DNA from 2 places in the Butyricicoccus porcorum genome. Region 2 is predicted to be linked to the other one. Evidence: a T-box and tRNA genes for the amino acid it is inferred to sense, from the RefSeq annotation. Region 2 holds a T-box; the other holds one or more tRNA genes.
The links. The T-box of region 2 lies ahead of pheS (phenylalanine--tRNA ligase subunit alpha). A T-box ahead of a tRNA ligase gene usually reads a tRNA of that ligase, here a tRNA-Phe.
Positions count from the first base shown of each region.

Region 1 (4,762 bases), 370 kb from region 2:
CCATTGACTACGAGGTAAACCGTCAGATTGAGGTACTCGAGGACGGCGGCAAGATCATTCAGGAAACCCGCCGTTGGGACGACTCCAAGGTCAAGAACCTTGTCATGCGTTCCAAGGAGGATGCACAGGATTACCGTTACTTCCCGGACCCGGATCTGGTTGCAGTGGAAATCGACGACGCCTGGATGGAACAGATCAAGTCGGAAATTCCGGAGCTGCCGCAGTCGCGCTATAAGCGCTATATCGAGGAAATCGGCCTCCAGCCGAAGGAAGCGCGCATCATTTCCGACGCGTTTGACAAGGCATGTCTGCTCGACGAGGGTGTTGGCATGAATCGTGTCGATTCCAAGACGATTGCAAACTGGATTCTGTCCGATATTTCCAAGTACCTGAACGACAAGGGCATTGAGCTGAAGGATACCAAGCTGACGGCTGCCAAGCTGGTTGATATGATCGAGCTGATTGAGAAGAATGTCATCTCCGGCAACGCAGGCAAGAAGGTGCTGATCCAGCTGTTTGAGACGGACGATTCGGTCGATGCCATCGTTGAAAAGCTCGGCCTGAAGCAGGTCTCCGACGAGGGTGCCATTCAGAAGCTCGTCGATGAGGTTCTGGCTGCGAATCCGAAGTCTGTGGAAGACTACAAGGGCGGCAAGAAGAATGTTGTCGGCTTCCTGGTTGGCCAGTGCATGAAGGCCTCCAAGGGCAAGGGCAACCCGAAGATGATTAACCAGTGCCTGAACAAGACACTGGCGAAGCTGTAAAACCCAAACGTATCGTCAGATAACCGGACAGGCGTGCTGTTTTTGTGAAACGGCGCGCCTGTCCCTATCTTTCCATTGGTTATATGTTTACTTTCACGAACTAACGTGTTACAATATAGCTGATATTAACGAAGGGACGGGAGAATACTCCCGGCGGAGGCATAGAATTGATGAACAGCAAGCTCAGAGGAAAATCTATGGATGATCTGTTTCAGGCCATTCTGAATTTGAAGGACATCGACGAGTGCAGCAACTTTTTTGAGGATTTGTGCACAATCAGTGAGCTGCGCGCCATGGAGCAGCGGTTTCAGGTTGCGCAGATGCTGGACGAAGGGCGCATCTACAGTGATATTGCGCGCGAAACCGGCGCATCGACCGCGACCATCAGCCGTGTTAACAAGTGTTTGACCTATGGTTCGGACGGCTATCGCACGGCGCTCGACCGTATGAAGGGGAACGGCAGGCATGAGTGAATATTCAGAGTACGCATTGCTCTCGGAATACTATGACCGCTTCACCGATGACGTACCATACGAACGGTGGGCGGATTTTTTTGAGCGGATTTTTGCACAGAAGCAGGTTAAGCCGAATATTATCCTCGACCTCGCCTGCGGCACCGGCTCGCTGACGCGCATTCTCGCGCAGCGAGGATATGACATGATTGGTGCTGACCAGTCGGAGGATATGCTGATGATGGCGCAGGAGAACTGCTGCGGATTGGATGTCAAATCCCCTGTCCTGCTGCTGCACCAGCCGATGCAGCAGCTTGACCTGTACGGCAGCATAGACGCGTGTGTCTGCTGTCTGGATTCGGTTAATTATGTGACCGACCCGGATGTTCTGCGCGAGGCATTCCGCCGCGTGCATCTGTTTTTGGAACCGGGCGGTGTATTTATTTTTGATATCAACACGAGGAAAAAGCTCGAGCGCATCGACGGACAGAGCTTCGTGCGCGAAGATGAGGATGTATTCTGTGTCTGGCAGGCTGTGATTGAAAACGGTGCTCTGTGCCACTATGATTTCGATATTTTTGAGCTGAATGAGGACGGCGCGTGGAACCGCTATCAGGAGCACCATGTCGAGCGCATCTATGAGCCGGATATGCTGCGCGGTATGCTGGAACAGGCGGGCTTTGCAGAAATCGAGCTGCGCGGAGAACTGTCGGATGACGCGCCGCGCGCGGATGAGGAGCGCATCTTTTTCATTGCGCGCAAACCATTGAAATGAGGAACAAGCATGAATGATACACTGATTCGCGTGATCTGCCGCAATGCGGAGATCAAGTTTACTGCAGTGCGCACGACTGAACTGGTCGAGCGCGCGCGCCAGATTCACCGCACCCTGCCGCTGGCGACAGCGGCACTCGGGCGCACGCTGTCCGCGGCGTCCATGATGGGGCGTGAGCTGAAGGATGACAACGGCTCTGTGACGCTGCAAATCAAGGGCAACGGCCCGCTGGGTACGATTACGGCTGTCGGCGACTGTGATGGCTGTGTACGCGGTTACTTGCAGAATCCGGCAGCAGAGCTGCCGCTCGAACCGAATGGACATCTGGACGTCGGCAGCGGCGTCGGACGCGGCTATCTGATGGTCATCAAGGATATCGGCGTAGGTGAGCCGTTTACGGGTACCACGGCGCTGCATAACGGTGAGATTGCCGAGGACATCACGAAGTATTTCGCGGAGAGTGAGCAGGTTCCATCCGCTGTGGCACTTGGTGTGCTTGTGGACACCGACCAGAGCGTCAAGCAGGCGGGCGGCTATATCGTGCAGCTGATGCCGGGCGCGACAGATGAGGACATCACGCGGCTGGAACATAACATTGCGGCGGCGGGCGCCTTCACGACTATGCTCGAGAAGGGCATGAGCCTGGAGGACATTGCGCGCGCTGTGCTGGATGGCTTTGAGATTGAGGTACTTGAGCGCGTGCCGATTTCTTACCGCTGCGGCTGCTCGCATGCCAAGGTGACGCGTGCTCTTATCAGCCTCGGCAAGGACGAGCTGACGCGCCTGCGCGATGAGGAGGACGGCATCGAGGTCACCTGCCAGTTCTGCGACAAGGTCTACAACCTCACGCGGGAAGATATCGATGTCCTGCTCACGGCGGCGACTGCAAGAGAGCAGAAAAACGGCTGATTTCCGCCATTTCTGCGCAATTTCGACACCAAAAAGAACATTTTCGAAAAAAGTCAAAAAACTGAAAAAAACTGTTGACAAAATGCCGTCCGTTGAGTATACTATAATAGTCGCTGGACGGTACGGAAGTTTAGCTCAGCTGGGAGAGCATCTGCCTTACAAGCAGAGGGTCACAGGTTCGAGCCCTGTAACTTCCACCATCTGGCCCAGTAGTTCAGTTGGTTAGAACGCTAGCCTGTCACGCTAGAGGTCGACGGTTCGAGCCCGTTCTGGGTCGCCAGCAAGATTTGTTTCGATTCATCGTCTTCGGACGATGAATCGGGATAAAACTTCTGAAAAGAAGAAAAAATGCTTGACAATCGGTCAACAAAGTGATATAATAACAAACGTTGTCTGACAAGAAAGCATATGCCTCTGTAGCTCAGTTGGTAGAGCAGGGGACTGAAAATCCCCGTGTCGGTGGTTCGATTCCGCCCGGAGGCACCACAATTTGCGGATGTAGCTCATTTGGTAGAGCGCCACCTTGCCAAGGTGGAGGTAGCGAGTTCGAGCCTCGTCATCCGCTCCATATGGTGCCATAGCCAAGCGGTAAGGCAGTGGACTGCAACTCCTTGATCCCCAGTTCGATTCTGGGTGGCACCTCCATTTTCGGTGTAGAAAACCGAAAAACCATCATAGTGACCATCTTCATAGATGGTCACTTTTTTTATGATTTTCCGGATAATCTGCTGAAGCTCCAGACGAGACATATTTTCAAGGCTGCGGACCTCCACAATATAATCCTTCAGCATATCTGAATCAATCTTGTGTGTGTTCAGCTCATCAATCTGATAATCAATTTTTCTGCGCTGTGCTTCCAGCTCGTCCAGCTTTTCACGCAGACGGTCAGACGGGGAGTCAATCAGAAGCTCAATCGTGTTGTCAATTTTTCGATCCAGTTTCTCGGCAGATTTCCGAAGCTGCTCCTGCTGGGTGAGAATATCCAGATTTAATTCATTGGCGTGGGTCTGGATATAGTTCTGAATGTATGCAACACTTTGCTGTGAAAAGAGCATTTTTACGTAGTCCAGAATTTTTGTTTCGATCTCATCACGAGGTACACACCGTTTTTTGCAGGCGTGCTTCCGTACCTTTGCCTGACACTCATATGAATAGTAAACATATTCTCCGCCATTCTTTTTCTTTCTGCTTCGATGTCCGGACATCGGAGAACCGCATTCACCGCAGAACAGCAGTCCGGAGAGAAGATACGGTTCACGGGCTGTTACCATTCCCTTGGTCTGACGTTTATGCAGAATCGCCTGAACCTTTTCCCACTGTGGTTTAGAAACGATTGCAGGAATTGCGTTTTCCACGATAATCGGCTGTGAGCGATGTTCTTTCAGATTGCCAACAGGGGAGTAGACGTAATCACCGGTGTATCTTCTGTTCTTCAGGATGTAATAAAATGTACTGGCTGTAAAAACTCTGCCCTGACGGGTATGGATGCCTTTGTTCCGCAGTTCTTCAAGCAAACCTCCATAGCCGCACTGCGATTCACAGCAATCAAAAATCTTTCGGACAACGACTGCTTCCTCTTCGTTGATATGATATTTCTGATCTTCACCAACATAGTAACCGTATAAAACATTACCGCCGGTGTATCGTGCTTCCAGCGCAGTCTCTCGAAGTCCCTTTCGGGTTTCACGGGCAAGATTCTTGGAGTAGTATTCTGAAAATCCCTCTAAAACGGATTCCAGAACGACGGACTCAGGTGAATCATCCAGATTTTCCAGTACGGAACGGAGCTGTACTTTGGCATTGCGCAGCTCACGCCGATAATATGCGTGGTCATATCGGTCTCGGCTGAAACGATCCAGTTT
Region 1 is NZ_CP178353.1:1,677,402-1,682,163, forward strand. Features, by position in the region: gene gatB (Asp-tRNA(Asn)/Glu-tRNA(Gln) amidotransferase subunit GatB) at 1-764, shown strand, start outside; gene ACLM7Z_RS08255 (YerC/YecD family TrpR-related protein) at 935-1,237, shown strand; gene ACLM7Z_RS08260 (class I SAM-dependent DNA methyltransferase) at 1,230-1,991, shown strand; gene hslO (Hsp33 family molecular chaperone HslO) at 2,001-2,900, shown strand; tRNA gene ACLM7Z_RS08270 (tRNA-Val) at 3,025-3,100, shown strand; tRNA gene ACLM7Z_RS08275 (tRNA-Asp) at 3,104-3,180, shown strand; tRNA gene ACLM7Z_RS08280 (tRNA-Phe) at 3,311-3,386, shown strand; tRNA gene ACLM7Z_RS08285 (tRNA-Gly) at 3,393-3,468, shown strand; tRNA gene ACLM7Z_RS08290 (tRNA-Cys) at 3,472-3,545, shown strand; partial or broken gene ACLM7Z_RS08295 (recombinase family protein) at 3,968-4,762, opposite strand, start outside.
Region 1: it encodes a tRNA-Phe, which carries the amino acid that the T-box ahead of pheS (phenylalanine--tRNA ligase subunit alpha) is inferred to sense. The anticodon was not compared.

Region 2 (4,762 bases):
GGCTCGCCTCGACACGATCCTTGGAATAGCGCATGTCATTTCCGGGCGAGTTACCGGTTGCCAGCGTGAAGCGCAGTGCGTCTGCACCGTACTGGTCGATGACCTTCAGCGGGTCAATGCCGTTGCCGAGCGACTTGGACATCTTTCTGCCCTGCTCGTCTCGGACAAGGCCATGGATATATACCGTTTTAAACGGTACCTGCTTCATGTGCTCCATGCCGGAGAAAATCATGCGGGCAACCCAGAAGAAGATGATATCATAGCCGGTGACCAGCGTATCCGTCGGATAGAAGTACTCCAGTTCCTTGGTCTTTTCCGGCCATCCAAGCGTGGAGAACGGCCACAGTGCAGAGGAGAACCAGGTATCCAGTACATCTTCCTCCTGACGGATGTGCGTGCTGCCGCACTTCGGGCATACGGTGACATCTTCCTTGGCGACAACCATTTCGCCGCAGTCCTCACAGTAATATGCCGGGATGCGGTGACCCCACCACAGCTGACGGGAAATGCACCAGTCATGGACATTTTCCATCCAGCGGATATACGTCTTGCTGAAGCGCTCCGGAACAAACTTAATCTCCCCGTCTTCAACGACACGGATCGCTTCCTTTGCAAGCGGTGCCATCTTGACGAACCACTGCGCGGAGGTCATCGGCTCAACCGTCGTGCCGCAGCGGTAGCAGGTGCCGACGTTGTGCGTGTGATCCTCAATCTTGACCAGACGTCCCTCGGCTTCCAGATCCGCCAGAACTGCCTTGCGGCATTCGTAACGATCCATTCCCTGATACTTACCGCCGTTTTCGTTGACAGTCGCATCCTCATTGAACACCAGAATCTGTTCCAGATTGTGGCGCTGTCCCATTTCAAAGTCATTCGGGTCATGGCACGGCGTCGTTTTGACGCAGCCGGTACCAAATTCCTTATCGACATAATCATCGGCAAAAATCGGAATTTCACGGCCGATAATTGGCAGGATTGCCTTCTTGCCAATCAGGTGCTGATAGCGCTCGTCGTCCGGATTGACCGCAACACCGGTATCGCCCATAAAGGTCTCCGGACGGGTAGTTGCGACAATGATGCTCTCCTCGGAATCCTTGATATCATACTTGATATACCACAGCTTGCCCGGCTGGGTTTCATACTCTACCTCTGCGTCAGACAGGGCAGTTGCGCAGTGCGGACACCAGTTGATGATACGGCTGCCCTTGTAAATCAGGCCCTTGTCATACAGGTTGACAAAAACTTCCTTGACTGCCTTCGAGCAACCCTCATCCATGGTAAAGCGTTCACGGCGCCAGTCGCAGGACGAGCCGAGCTTTTTCAGCTGCTGAATGATGCGGTTGCCGTACTGATTTTTCCAGTCCCAGACGCGCTCAAGGAACTTTTCGCGGCCGAGATCATAACGAGTCAGCCCTTCCTCGTTGCGCAGGTTTTCCTCTACCTTAATCTGGGTTGCAATGCCCGCATGGTCGGTGCCCGGCATCCACAGGGCGGAATAGCCCTGCATACGCTTGGTGCGGATGAGGATATCCTGTAATGTCTCATCGAATGCATGGCCCATGTGCAGCTGACCGGTGACATTCGGAGGCGGAATAACAATGGTAAACGGTTTTTTGGTTTCGTCTACTTCGGCATTGAAATATCCCTTTTCTTCCCACGTTTTGTACAGCTTATCTTCCGTGGCGCTGGGATCATACGTCTTTGGCAATTCGTTGGTCACGAGTATTGCCTCCTTCCTATAAGAATATCATTCAAATCTGAGGGCAGGTGTACCGGAATAAAAAAGAAAACCCTCCGTCCGGAATCATCAGGACGAAGGGAAAGCTCCGTGGTACCACCTAAATTCGCACAGAAAACCTGTGCGCACTTTGTGCCGCGTAACGGGGGCAAATCGGAAGCACCTACCGCCGGAACGAAAACCGGTTTGGGTACTTCGGCTCAGAAGCGACCTTCCATCCCCTGCCGCAGGAACTTACACCGACCGTTCCCTCTCTTTGCCGGCTGTACAGGAATGTACTCCTCTTCTTCAACGCCTTTCTTTTATTTAAGACCAGTATATTATAGTATCTTCCGGTATTGTTGTCAAGAATACACTTGATTTTTGCACGCTCATATGATATAAAATAGTAGTATATTCAATTGCAACGTGAAAAAAGCCAGGAACGGGAAGAGTAACCGACGCCCACTGCGGCACCAGAGAAGGACAGCCATCGGCTGAAAGCTGTCCGCCGAAACGGTACGGTGAAGTTCGCCCGGGAGCTCCGGTGTCTAAAAGCACCGGCGGGAGATTCCCGTTACCAATCCCCAAGTGCCGGCTGTGCGCCGGAATCCGGGTGGTACCGCGGAAGCATTCCCTTGCCTTTCGTCCCTGTTTTCTCAAGTGGGGCGGGAGGTTTTTTTGTGCAATAAAATTCGCAAGGAGTTGTTTTAACAGATGAAGGAGAAATTACAGTCTATCCGGGAGCTTGCTGAACAGGCGATGGCTGCCAGCAAGGACGCCCGTGAGCTCGACGCCATTCGCGTCAAGTACCTCGGCAAAAAGGGCGAGGTCACGGCGCTGATGAAGAACATGCGCAATCTGGCTCCGGAAGAGCGCCCGGCGTTCGGCCAGCTGGTCAACGACCTTCGCGCATCCATTGAAGCTGGTCTGGCAGAAAACAAGGCGCGTCTGGAGGCCATCGCACTGGAGGCCAAGCTCAAGAGCGAGACCATTGACGTTACAATGCCGGGCGAGGAAGTCACCGTCGGCACCAAGCACCCGATCAGCACCGTGCTCGACGAGGTCAAGGATATCTTCATCGGCATGGGCTTCTCCATCGGCGAAGGCCCGGAGGTCGAGAAGGACTGGTATAACTTTGAAGCGCTGAATATCCCGAAGGATCATCCGGCACGCGACACACAGGACACCTTCTATATTTCCGACAACGTGGTTCTGCGCACGCAGACCTCTCCAATTCAGATTCGTACGATGGAGCATAAGAAGCCGCCGATCCGCATCATTGCCCCCGGCCGCGTCTTCCGCTCCGATGCTGTCGATGCAACGCATTCCCCCCTGTTCCATCAGATCGAGGGTCTGGTTGTCGACAAGGGCATCCGCATGTCCGACCTGAAGGGCATTCTGGAAATGTTCGCAAAGAAGCTGTACGGCGAGGACACCGTTGTCCGTTTCCGCCCGCATCACTTCCCGTTCACCGAGCCGTCCGCAGAGATGGATATGCAGTGCTTCCAGTGCCACGGCGAGGGCTGTCCGCTCTGCAAGGGCGAGGGCTGGATTGAAATCCTCGGCTGCGGCATGGTTCATCCGAAGGTTCTCGAGGTCTGCGGCATTGATCCGGACGAGTATTCCGGCTATGCCTTCGGCATCGGTCTGGAGCGCATCGTTATGAGCCGCTACAAGATCAACGACATCCGTATGTTCTATGAAAACGATGTGCGCTTCCTGCACCAGTTTTAAGCTGAGAACACGCAAACGGATACTATACTGAACTCTGGAGGAATGAAATCATGAAGCTGCCAATGAGCTGGCTTTCCGAATTTGTAGATATGTCGGGCATCACCAACAAGGAATATGCGGATAAGATGACGATGTCCGGCTCGAAGGTCGAGGAAATTGATTACCTCGGCGAAGAATTCAAAAATGTTGTCACGGGTAAGATTCTGTCCAACGAACCACACCCGGATTCCGACCATCTGGTCATCTGCATGGTCGATGTCGGCAAGGAAGAGCCGATTCAGATCGTTACCGGTGCGCCGAACGCACATGTCGGCAGCATTGTACCGGTTGCCCTGCACAAATCCCAGCTGCCGGGCGGTGTGAAGATCACCAAGGGCAAACTGCGCGGTGTACCGTCCAACGGCATGATGTGCTCCCATGAGGAACTGGGGCTGACGCTCAACGAAATCCCGTACGGCGATCCGAACGGCCTGCTGCTCATGCCGGAGGGAACTCCGGTCGGCGTTGACATCCGCACCGTCATCGGTCTCGACGAATATGTCACCGATTTTGAAATTACATCCAACCGTCCGGACTGCCTGAGCATCATCGGCCTCGCACGCGAAACTGCGGCTACCTTTAACCGCCCGCTCAAGCTGCATGCACCGGTTGTCAAGGGCTGCGGCGGTGACATCAACAACAGTCTGTCTGTCGAGGTTGATGCACCGGATCTGTGCCCGCGTTACACCGCGCGCCTGGTTAAGAACATTAAAATCGAGCCGTCCCCGGCCTGGATGCGCGAGCGCCTGCATGCTGCCGGTGTCCGCCCGATCAACAATATCGTCGACATCACCAACTATGTCATGCTGGAATATGGTCAGCCGATGCATGCATTCGACTACGCCTGCCTGAAAGACAGCAAGATCATTGTCCGTCGCCCGAAGGACGGCGAATTTATCCAGACGCTGGACGGACAGAATCATTATCTCGATAATGACATGGTCTGCATCGCTGACGGAACCACTGCCACTGCGGTTGCAGGTGTCATGGGCGGCTATGAGAGCGAAATCACCGAAAACACCAACACGGTCGTCTTTGAGTCGGCGAACTTCCACGGTGCAACGGTCCGTATCACTGCAAAGAAGCTGGGTATGCGCACAGAGGCCTCCGGCCGCTTTGAAAAGGGTCTTGACCCGCGCATGACCGTCGATGCAGTCAATCGTGCCTGCGAGCTGGTCGAAATGCTCGGTGCAGGTGAAGTTGTCGACGGCATCATCGATGTCGACGCAACCAGCGATGCGCACAAGCGCCTGCCGCTGGAATGCGACA
Region 2 is NZ_CP178353.1:2,043,669-2,048,430, reverse strand. Features, by position in the region: gene ACLM7Z_RS10130 (valine--tRNA ligase) at 1-1,720, opposite strand, end outside; T-box leader at 1,806-2,039, opposite strand; T-box leader at 2,150-2,373, shown strand; gene pheS (phenylalanine--tRNA ligase subunit alpha) at 2,435-3,454, shown strand; gene pheT (phenylalanine--tRNA ligase subunit beta) at 3,505-4,762, shown strand, end outside.